Regions from separate parts of the Gordonia sp. UBA7860 genome, predicted to be linked through region 1. Evidence: riboswitches for the same ligand, from Rfam matches in the RefSeq annotation. Region 1 holds a riboswitch; the other holds the start of a gene.

Evidence for each region. A riboswitch is a leader RNA that binds a small molecule or an ion and turns the genes downstream of it on or off. The one in region 1 is predicted to bind cobalamin.
Region 2: it holds a riboswitch for cobalamin, as region 1 does, so the genes downstream of both, B3T59_RS09070 (FecCD family ABC transporter permease) here and B3T59_RS14700 (CbtB domain-containing protein) in region 1, are expected to answer to the same signal.

Annotation. Positions count from the first base shown of each region.
Region 1 is NZ_DLSO01000119.1:25,215-30,609, reverse strand. It holds gene B3T59_RS14705 (ATP-dependent helicase) at 1-2,077, opposite strand, end outside; cobalamin riboswitch at 2,131-2,285, shown strand; gene B3T59_RS14700 (CbtB domain-containing protein) at 2,308-2,535, shown strand; gene B3T59_RS14695 (CbtA family protein) at 2,561-3,379, shown strand; gene B3T59_RS14690 ((2Fe-2S)-binding protein) at 3,458-4,129, opposite strand; gene B3T59_RS14685 (acyl-CoA dehydrogenase family protein) at 4,261-5,395, shown strand, end outside.
Region 2 is NZ_DLSO01000064.1:39,923-45,317, reverse strand. It holds gene B3T59_RS09090 (helix-turn-helix domain-containing protein) at 1-241, shown strand, start outside; gene B3T59_RS09085 (ClpP family protease) at 334-936, opposite strand; gene B3T59_RS09080 (ClpP family protease) at 933-1,550, opposite strand; gene B3T59_RS09075 (alkaline phosphatase D family protein) at 1,636-3,288, opposite strand; cobalamin riboswitch at 3,404-3,612, shown strand; gene B3T59_RS09070 (FecCD family ABC transporter permease) at 3,727-4,788, shown strand; partial or broken gene B3T59_RS24585 (ABC transporter ATP-binding protein) at 4,869-5,276, shown strand; gene B3T59_RS24580 (hypothetical protein) at 5,188-5,395, shown strand, end outside.

The sequences.
Region 1 (5,395 bases):
GCAGGATCAGGCGCCAGTCGCCGAGCTCGTCGCGGAACCGCTCGATGACCAGGGTCCGGTCGGTCGGTACCTGTCCGGTCGCGTCGCGCTGCTCGGAGATGATCGACGCGAGGTTGTCGCGTGCGTACTCGCTGAGCCCGAGTTCTGTTGCCTGACGGTCGAGTTCGGCCTCGTCGGCGATGGAGCCGACGAACTTCCCGATCGCCGCGCCCAGTTCGGCCGGGCGTCCCTGTGCGTCGCCGATCCAGAACGGGAGGCGGCCGGGCTGACCGAATGCGGGTGAGACGAGTACGCGGTCGTGGGTGATGTCCTCGATCCGCCAACTCGTCGCGCCGAGCGCGAAGACGTCGCCGACGCGCGACTCGTAGACCATCTCCTCGTCGAGTTCGCCTACGCGGCTGGACTTTTCGCCGACCATGAACACACCGAAGAGCCCACGGTCGGGGATGGTGCCGCCAGAGGTGACCGCTAGCCGTTGCGCACCACGGCGACCGGTCAGTGTGTCGGCATCACGATCCCAGGTGACACGAGGACGTAGTTCGGCGAACTCGTCGGAGGGGAAGCGACCCGAGATGAGATCGAGTGTCGCCTCGTAGATCGACCGGCTCAACTCCCGGTACGGCGCAGCGCGGCGGACGATCTCGTACCACTCGTCGACGTCGAGCACGTCGAGAGCGGCCGCGGCGATCGTCTGTTGCGCAAGCACATCCAGTGGATTGCGCGGTACCTGCAGCTCTTCGATTGCGCCCGCACGCATCCGCGAGACGGCGACCGTGCAGCCGATCAAGTCGGTGCGATGCTTGGGGTACAGAACCCCCTGACTGATCTCGCCGACCTGGTGGCCCGCGCGTCCGATCCGCTGCAGCCCGCTGGCCACCGAGGGTGGTGTCTCGACCTGGATCACCAGATCGACCGCGCCCATGTCGATGCCGAGCTCGAGTGAACTCGTCGCGACCACACAGCGCAGGCGGCCGCTCTTGAGGTCGTCTTCGATCTCGGCGCGCTGCTCCTTGGAGACCGACCCGTGGTGTGCGCGGGCCAGGACAGTCGCGGCGCCGGTGGTGGCCCCCGAGGCCATGACCATTGCGGGTGCGCCGCCACCGACGCGGTCGTTGCGTGGTGGTTCGCGGCCAGGCTCGTTGCGTTGCTCGTGGATCTCGTTGAGCCGCGCGGTGAGACGCTCGGCGAGCCGTCGAGAGTTGGCGAACACGATCGTCGTACGGTTGGTCTCGATGAGATCGACGATCGACGCTTCGACGTAGGGCCAGAGCGAACCCGCGGTCGGCGAGAACGCGTCGTCGAGGTCATCCGCATCCGGTGCATCCGGTGGCGGCGGGATATTGGCCATGTCGGGTACCGGGACGTCGACGCGGAGGTCGAAGGTCTTCGACGCCTGTGGCCGCACGATGGTGCACGGACGGGAGCCGGAGAGGAACTCAGCGACTAGCTCGGGCGGGCGGACCGTCGCCGAGAGTCCGATGCGTTGCGCCGGGGAGTCGAGCAGTTCGTCGAGGCGTTCGAGCGACAGCGCCAGGTGCGTGCCGCGTTTGGTGCCTGCGACGGCGTGTACCTCGTCGACGATCACCGTCTCGACCGTGGTGAGCGCTTCCCGTGCCGACGAGGTGAGCATCAGGTAGAGCGACTCGGGCGTGGTGATGAGGATGTCGGGTGGCGTTTTGGCGAGGAGTCGACGCTGGGCGGCGGGGGTGTCGCCCGAGCGCACGCCGACGGTGATCGACGGTTCGGTGATCCCGAGTTCCTGCGAGGCGCGTGTGATGCCCGCCAGTGGCGCGCGCAGGTTGCGCTCGACGTCGACCGCCAGTGCTTTGAGTGGGGAGATGTAGAGGACGCGCGTGCCCTTGGACCGATCGGGGCGGGCGGCAAGTGAATCGAGGGCCCAGAGAAACGCCGACAGGGTCTTGCCCGAGCCGGTGGGCGCGATGACCAGGGTGTTCTCGCCGTCGGCGATGGCTTTCCACGCGCCCTGCTGGGCGGGTGTCGGCGCGGGGAAGGCGCCGCCGAACCACCGACGCGTCGGGTCGGTGAAGCGGTTCAGGATGGAGGACGAGCTGGGCACTCTTCCATTGTTCCGCACGGGTCTGACAGTGCGGTGCGACGTGCTGGTCCGGCGGCGAGAACCTGGTATAGAGTCGATCCACGCTGGTTGCCAGGAACCCGGTGAGAATCCGGGACGGTCGCGCCACTGTAAGTCCGACGGGAAGCGACCTGTCGCGACGAGTCAGGACGTGGCAACCAGGCCACATTGCTCCACGTCAGGGACGCGTCATCCCGGAAGGAACCCTCTCAATGGTTGCCACCTCATCACAGGCCGAACGTCGGCCCGCTGCGCTCGCCGTACCGAATCTCTCGGTCGCTTCGGCCGCGCTCTGGCTCACCGCCACCGTGCTCATCGCCGCGCTGGCCTACTACTTCATCGGGTACGACCAGGGCGCCTGGTCGGTGTTCGGCAGCGACACCCACATCCACGAGTTCGTGCACGACTCCCGCCACTTCCTCGGCTTCCCCTGCCACTGAATCTGACCCGGGAGACAACAGAACAATGGAGAAGAAGTTCATCGGCGCGGGCCTGCTATCGGGCCTGATCGCCGGAATTTTTGCGTATGTGTTCGCTCGTATCTTCATCGAGCCGGTGGTCGCCAAGGCGATCGACTACGAAGAGGGTCGCAGCCACGCCGAGGAGATGCTCAGCGGCGAACACGGCCACGAGCACGAGGTGTTCACCAGGTCGGTGCAGGAAAACATCGGGGCCGGGGTCGGCACCGTGATCTTCGCGATCGCGATGGGCGCGTTCTTCGCGGTCGGGTTCACGGTCTTGTGGACCTACCTCGGACGGCGATACCCCGCGACCGATCCGCGCTGGGCGGCGGCCGCGCTCGGCGCGCTCGGATTCGTGGCCTTCTTCGGCGTCCCGTACTTCGCCTATCCGGCCAACCCGCCGGCTGTCGGCAATGACGAGACCATCGCCGACAGGTCGAGTGCCTATCTCACCATCACCGTGGTGTCGGTGATCGCGATCATCGCGGCCGTCGTCTTCGCGCTGTGGCTGCGTCCACGCATCGGTGGGCTGCTCGGTGCGATCGCGGGCGGCGTCGGCTACCTGGTAGTGGTCACCGTCGCGATCGCGTTGCTGCCGAGCTTCGACGAGGTACCGACGCCGGTCACCAACGACGCGGGCCAGATCGTGTTCCCAGGCTTCCCGGGCGACGTCATCGGCGACTTCCGCGTCTACGCGATCGCCAACCAGGTGATCCTGTGGACGGTGCTCACCGCGGTGTTCGCGCTGGTCCTGGGCGCGATGTCGCGCTCGCGGTCGTCGAAGCAGGTTGTCGACGACCCCGCGACGCAAACGGTCGCCTGACGCTCCTCCAAACGCGGCTCGAGTTGGCAGGCGCGGCTGGTACACCAGCCGCGTTCGCAAGTTCGGGCCGCGTTTGGCTTATCCGGACAGCACGCAGTCGCCGCACACGGCAGTGCGATCGCCCGATACCTGGTAGATCAGGCAGCAGCTGCGTCGTCGGAAAGTCGGTCCGGCCCGCAGGTATCCGCCCTCGATGTCGGGGCGTGCGAGGAAAAGGTCGGCGTGGCGTCGGGCCGCGTCGGCGAGTTCTGGCCGGGCGGTACCGATCATGCGCGCCGCCGAGTTGATCGCCGACGCGATGTTGCCGCCGAGGACGTGTGGCCCAACCGGGTACGACGCGTCGAAGAGTGCGGTGAGGTCGTCGACGGCGCGAGGGAACCCGTCGTCGAGCGCGGGCTCCGCGTCGACCGTCACGACGGATAGGGGGAAGGGCCCGCCGAGATGGTCCTGCCACCAGACGTCTGCGGGGTCGAGGGACAGGCGGGTGCCGATCACCGCTGCGGCGAGCGCCGGTGCAAGCAGCCTGGCGACGAGACCAAGGTGAGTCACCGACGCCGCGACGCGAGGTGAGACGTTCGACGCCGCGCCCGCAGCCAGAGCCGTCCGGACCCTTTCGACGCGGCTGTCGATGCGTCGTGGATTCGCCAGTGCCGCAGCCAGAGTCGACCACGGCCCGTCGACTGGTGCCGCGGCTGCGTGGGCGTCGGTCGCAAAGAACGGTCCGAACTCGGCGAACACGTGATCGTTCACGCTCTCTGCCTATCTCATCGACCGCTCGCGCGTCCAGCGAGCCCGCGAGGGCCGCCGCTGGACAAGTTGGGATCGGGGCTGACACAGTAATGGAACGTGTTCTAATTTCCGGCGTTGAACGGTGGGTGGCAATGTTCGAGTGGTCCGAGGAAGACCTCATGGTGCGCGACGCGGTGCGGTCGTTCGTCGACAAGGAGATCCGCCCACATTCCGACGAACTCGAGAGCGGTCAGCTGCCGCCGTACGACATCCTGCGCAAGCTGATGACGTCGTTCGGCGTCGACGCAATGGCACGCGAGAGCCTGGAGAAGGAGCTCGACGCAGAGGCCGCGGGCGAGAAGAAGCCCAAGGGTTCCCGGGGTTCCGGCGGCGGCATGATGAACTCGATGGCGCTGATCCTCAACATGGAACTCGCGGGCGCGAGCCTCGGCATGGTGGTGTCGATGGGCGTCAGTGTCGGGTTGACGGTGTCGACGATCCGGTCGAAAGGCACGCTCGCACAGAAGAAGCGGTGGCTCCCCGAGCTGGTCACGCTCGAGAAGGTCGGTGCCTGGGCGATCACCGAACCGGATTCCGGCTCAGACGCACTCGGTGGCATGAAGACGACGGTCCGCCGCGATGGCGACGGTTACATCCTCAACGGGCAGAAGACCTTCATCACCAACGGTCCGTACGCCGACACGATCGTCGTGTTCGCGAAGCTCGACGAGGGCGATGGCACCCCGATGCGTGAACGCAAGGTGCTCACCTTCGTCCTCGACAAGGGCATGGAAGGCCTCACCCAGGGCAAGCCGTTCAAGAAGATGGGCATCATGAGCTCGCCGACCGGTGAGTTGTTCTTCGACAACGTTCGCCTCGGACGCGACCGGCTGCTCGGCGAGACCGAGGATGCTGGGTCGGGTAGTCGTGGCGACGATGGCGTCAAGGCGGGCTTCACCGCTGAACGGATCGGTATCGCCGCACTGTCGATGGGCATCATCAATGAGGCGCAACGACTTTCGATCGAGTATGCGAAGTCGCGCACGCTCTGGGGTCAGGAGATCGGGAAGTTCCAACTCATCCAGCTCAAGCTGGCCGAGATGGAAATCGCACGGATCAACGTGCAGAACATGCTGTTCAACGCACTCGAACGAGCGAAGGCGGGTAAACCGCTGTCGCTTGCCGAGGCGTCGGCGATGAAGCTCTACTCGTCTCGCGCGGCCACCGAGGTCGCGATGGAAGCGGTGCAATTGTTCGGCGGCAATGGCTACATGACCGAGTATCGCG
Region 2 (5,395 bases), on a different contig from region 1:
GCTTGCGGCCGTCGCGGGAGCTGTCGACCTGAGCCTGCTCGACCTGGCTCGCGAGGCTGCCGCCGAACTCGCCCGCGTCGAGAGTGTTCTCGGCGCCGCACGCAGGCCGGGCGCGTCCCGCGGCCCGGTCACGCTGCGTTCGATTCCCGCCGGTTCGATTCCCACCGCTTCCATTCCCGCCACCGCGCAACCGCTGCGGCCGCTCTCGCGCATGCGTGGCCCGGTCGCGCTGGCGGCGTGACCGACGTCGGCCGAGCGGGCGTTCAATACCGTCGACTGGGCGCTCCGTTCAGCCGATTGGGCGCTCCCTGGCGTCGAGCGTGCGCCTGACGATCACCGGGCCGCTTTGGCCCTGGTGTCGATGACCTGATCGGCGAGTCCGTACTCGACGATCTCCTCTGCCCGCAGCACGCGGTCACGGTCGGTGTCGTGACGCAGCGTTTCGATGTCGCGGCCGGTGTGCCGACTCAGTGCCTGTTCTATTTCCTCACGGATGCGCAGGATCTCCTCGGCGGCGAGGATCAGATCCGGTATCGTACCGCGACCCTGACCCGACGGCTGGTGGAGCAGAACCCTGGCGTGGGGGAGTACCGACCTCTGGCCCGGCGAGCCCGCGGCCAGCAGGAGTGCCGTCGACGAGAGTGCTTGTCCCACACAGGTGGTGGCGATCGGCGCATGGCAGTACTGCATGGTGTCGTAGAGCGCGAAGGTCGCGGTCACCGACGCTCCCGGCGAGTTGATGTACAGCTCGATCGGGATGTCGGGGTTCTCGGAGTCGAGATGCAGGATCTGCGCGATGAGCGCATTGGCGACGCCGTCGTCGAGTTCGGTTCCGAGGTAGAGGATTCGGTCGTCGAGCAGCCGACTGTAGACATCCATGACTCGCTCGCCCTGCGGAGTGCGGGTGATGACGTTGGGAATGGTGTACGTGCTCATGCGTGACTCACCTCGAAACCCGTCACGGCAGGCGACAACGGTCGTATCTGTGCGATGTCGGTGACGATGTGGTCGACGAATCCGTAGTCGACCGACTCGGAGGCGGTGAAGACGTGATCGCGTAGCGAGTCGTCGAAGATCTTCTCGCGGGTTTGTCCGGTTTGCTCGGCGATGATGGTGAGTACGGTGTCGCGGACGTGTCGCAGGTCGTCGGCCTGCAGTTCGATATCGGGTGCGTAGCCGCCGATGCCCGCCGATCCCTGGTGCAGCAGGACTTTGGCATGCGGCGTGATGAACCGCTTACCCCGGGTGCCATTACATAGCAGGAATTGTCCTGCACTGTAAGCCATTCCGAGGTTGACGGTGATCACGTCGTTCGGAACAAGGCGCATGATGTCGGTGATTGCGAGCATCGCGGGCACCGAACCGCCCGGTGAGTTGATCCAGAGCGCGATGTCGGCGACGGGATCGTCGTCGGAGAGCATGACGAGTTGCGAGCACAGTTGCGTGCCGATCTCGTCGTCGAGCGCGGAGTCGAGTGTCAGGATGCGTTGCCCGAAAAGGCTTTCCGCAGTGCGCTTGCGTAGTGGCAGTGGTCGTTGTTCATCGGTCATGCACTGATCGTCGGTGGTCGTTGTGCATCGGTCACGTCGGTTCCGCCCAGAGCGGCACGATTCCGCACAGAGCAGAGAAGCCGGGTCAGAGCACGTCGATGTCGGGCCGACCGGACGGGATGGTGATCTGCGCCCGGCGGTGCAGCGAAACATCCGGCGCGGCAATCGAATCGCTCACCCGATAGTCTGCTTCCCAGCGGTCGGCCGACAGTCTGTTGAGGACGTAGCCGCGCTGAGCGTTGCCGAAGCGGATGTGGGGTGATGCGGCCTTGAGTTGTTTGTCGCTGCTGTCGCTGTCCTCGCCGTCTGCGCCAGACGCGATCGAGGTGCCCGCGAGTTCGACGCCGACGGTCGGGGACGGTCGTGAATAGGTGGAACGCAACTCAGAGACCACGTTGCGGTGGATGTCGCCGACGATCGAGACGAGGTTGTGCACGCCGCGCTCACGCGCGCCGTCGAGAATCCTTGCGCGAGAGGCTTCGTAGCCGCTCCACCCGTCCATGCTGACCGCCCGCTCGCCGTTCTTTCGGCGGGCGAGATCAGCGATGGTGGTCTGATGCGCGAGAACATTCCAGCGGGCACGGCTGGCGGCCAGTCCGTCGAGCACCCACTTCTCCTGTGTGGCACCGGTGATGGTGCGCCGGGGGTCGGCGGTCGCGGCATTTTGTGCGGTGTCGTTGTCGCCGTTGGCCTGATCGCTGCGGAAGGTCCTGGTGTCGAGGACGCTGAACTCGACGAGGTCGCCATAGCTGAACCGACGATAGGCGCGCAGGTCGTAGAGGTCCGCTGTCGGTGCGGGGCGAGGCCGCTGCGCGACACGCACCGGTGTGTTTTCCCACCACGCTCGCATCGCCTGGGCACGGCGAGCGAGGAACTCGGGGATCGGTTGATCATCTTCGGGAATCCGTGCGGCCCAGTTGTTGTCGACCTCGTGGTCGTCGAAGATCGTGATGAACGGACTCGCCCGGTGCGCGGCCTGCAGTTGGGGGTCGAGTTTGTAGAGCGCATATCGATCGCGATAGTCGTCGAGCGTCGCGCACTCCCGGTGCGCCGACACCGGTGTTGCGGCGGTCTTGCGTCGGCCGCCGTCGACCGGGATCGGCTTTTCATAGATGTAGTCGCCGAGATGGAACACGACGTCGGGTGCGTGTGCCGCCATGTCTGCGTACGCGGGATAGTGGCCGTCAGCCCACGATTGGCACGAGGCGAATGCGAAAGTCAATGCACTCAGCCGACTTCCGTGCGACGGAGCGGTACGTGTGCGCCCGATCGCCGACATGCAACCGCCCGCACGGAATCGGTAGAAGTAGTCCGCCGCCGGCCGTAGGCCACGTACGTCGGCGTGCACGCTGTGTCCGTTCTCCGGTGTCGCCACTTCGACGCCGCGCGCGACGACGTGGCGCATCGCATGGTCGGTGGCGATCTCCCACTCGACCGGCACCGGAAGCAGACCCATCCCTCCGCCGCGGGCGAGCGGATCGGCGGCCAGCCGTGTCCACAGGACCACGCCGTCGGGAAGCGGATCGCCTGATGCCACACCGAGCGTGAACAGGTCACTGCCACGGCGTGGCGGGGGAGCCGACGCCGCGTCGGTCGTGAAAAGTGCGGGGACGGTTGCGATACCGGCCGCGACGCCCGCCCAGGTGAGAAAGCGTCGGCGGGTGGTGCCGGCGTGCAGGGTCTTGTCCCGATCGATCCGGAGGTCGGCCAGTGACGGGCGAGGTGAGATGTTCGGCATGCCGCCACCCGACCAAGAGAGGATGGACGTCGACCTACCCGCCGTCGGCATCGCGGTGATGGGATGGTGAAGTTCGTGAAACCGCATGCGCCATATGTCCGATTCGAGACCGTTGTTACACTGCAGCGGCGTCGGTTCTCCAGCCGAGATCGTCGGTGAGAGCCAAGAGGGAATCTGGTGAGAATCCAGAGCTGCCCCGCAGCGGTAACGGAAACGAAGGCGTTCAACAGCACTGGGCCTGCGGCTCGGGAAGCGATCGTCGGTAGGTGGCACATCACGTGCCGTGTCCGAAGTCCGAAGACCTGCCGACGTGGCCGCCGGGCGTAGGCGGTCCCATCGACTTCGCGGGACATGGTCGGTGTTGAACTCGCGTGGTCTTCGTCGACCCCGCGTGGCGACATCTGCTGTACCCGCTCCGGGCTGATCAGGAGGGCGGACATGTCGGCGCGCAGTGCGAACCCTCGGGATACCTGGGCGCGACCGGTCTCCGTGGTCATCGGCTGCGGTGTGGCGCTCGTCGTGGCCGCCGCGTGCGGCGTCGCATACGGAACCGTGGGGATCGGTTGGTCCTTATCGCTGCGGATGGTGTGGGCAGCTATCACCGGGGGACCGGTCTCGTCGGTCGACGCCGCGTCGTACTGGATCGTCGTGGACTCGCGTGTGCCACGGGTGCTGACGGGAGCGCTGGTGGGTGCCGGTTTGGCGGTGGTCGGCGTGATCGTGCAGGCGATGGTGCGCAATCCACTGGCGGATCCCTATGTGCTCGGGATCTCGTCGGGTGCGTCGGTCGGAGCCACCGCCGTCGTGCTGTTCGGGGTCTTCTCGGGTCTCGGCCTGTATGCGTTGCCGACCGCGGCATTCCTCGGCGCACTGGTGGCGACGTTGCTCGTCTTCGGAATTGCACAGCGTGGCGGAGGTCTCACACCACTGCGGCTCGTGTTGACGGGAACCGCTCTGGGATACGGGTTCTCGGCTCTGACCACTGTGCTCATCTTCTTACGTCCGGTGGGTGATGCCGCACGGAGTGTCATGTTCTGGCTGCTCGGCAGTCTTGCTGCGGCAACATGGCATTCGGTTGCGCTGGTCGCGGTCGTGGTGGTCATCGGGATAGGTGTGGTCGCAGCGAGAGCACGACAACTCAACGCGCTGGCGATGGGCGACGAGGTCGCCGCGTCGCTCGGCATACGGGCGTCACGGTTTCGGCTCGAGCTCTTCGTCATCGCCGCGCTGATGACCGGGTTCATCGTCTCTGTCTGCGGCGCAATCGGATTCGTCGGTCTCATCGTGCCGCACGTGACCCGTATGGTTGTCGGTGCGGATCACCGCAAGATCATTCTCGTCGCCCCGGTGCTGGGGGCGCTGTTCCTTGTCGTCGCCGACCTGATGGCGCGGATTGTCGTTCCACCGCAGGAGATTCCGCTCGGGGCGATCACGGCTGCGGTGGGTGTGCCGGTGTTCCTCGGGCTGATGCAACGTCGACGTACCCGGATCGACTCATGAGTGCCGTCGAGTACGACGCGGTCACAGTCGATATCGATGGCACCGTCATCGTTCGCGACGCATCGTTTTCGGTCGACTCCGGGGAGTTCCTCGGGGTGATCGGACCGAACGGCAGCGGTAAATCGACCCTGCTTCGATGCGTTTACCGCGCGCTGGCACCGTCGGGTGGCAGTGTGCGAGTCGACGGCCGCGACGTGCGTGCGGTGAGTATGCGGGAGAACGCACGACGAGTCGCCGCGCTCACCCAATCAACCTCGCTCGACTTCGATTTCACCGCGTCAGAGGTTGTCGCGACGGGACGGCTGCCGCACCGCGAACTGGGTGCGGCGGCCCGTGCCCGCGACCGCCAGGTGTGCGAGGCGGCGATGTCCACGGCCGGCGTCGAGATGTTCGCGGATCGTGTGTTCACCACGCTCTCCGGCGGAGAGGCGCAGCGCGTACTCATCGCGCGCATTCGCGCAGGAGCCCAACGTACTGATCCTCGATGAGCCGACCAATCACCTTGATATCCGCCACCAGTTCGACATCCTCGGTGCGGCGCGCGGACGCGGGGTCACCGTCATTGCGGCGCTGCACGACCTCAACATGGCGGCACAGTACTGCAGCA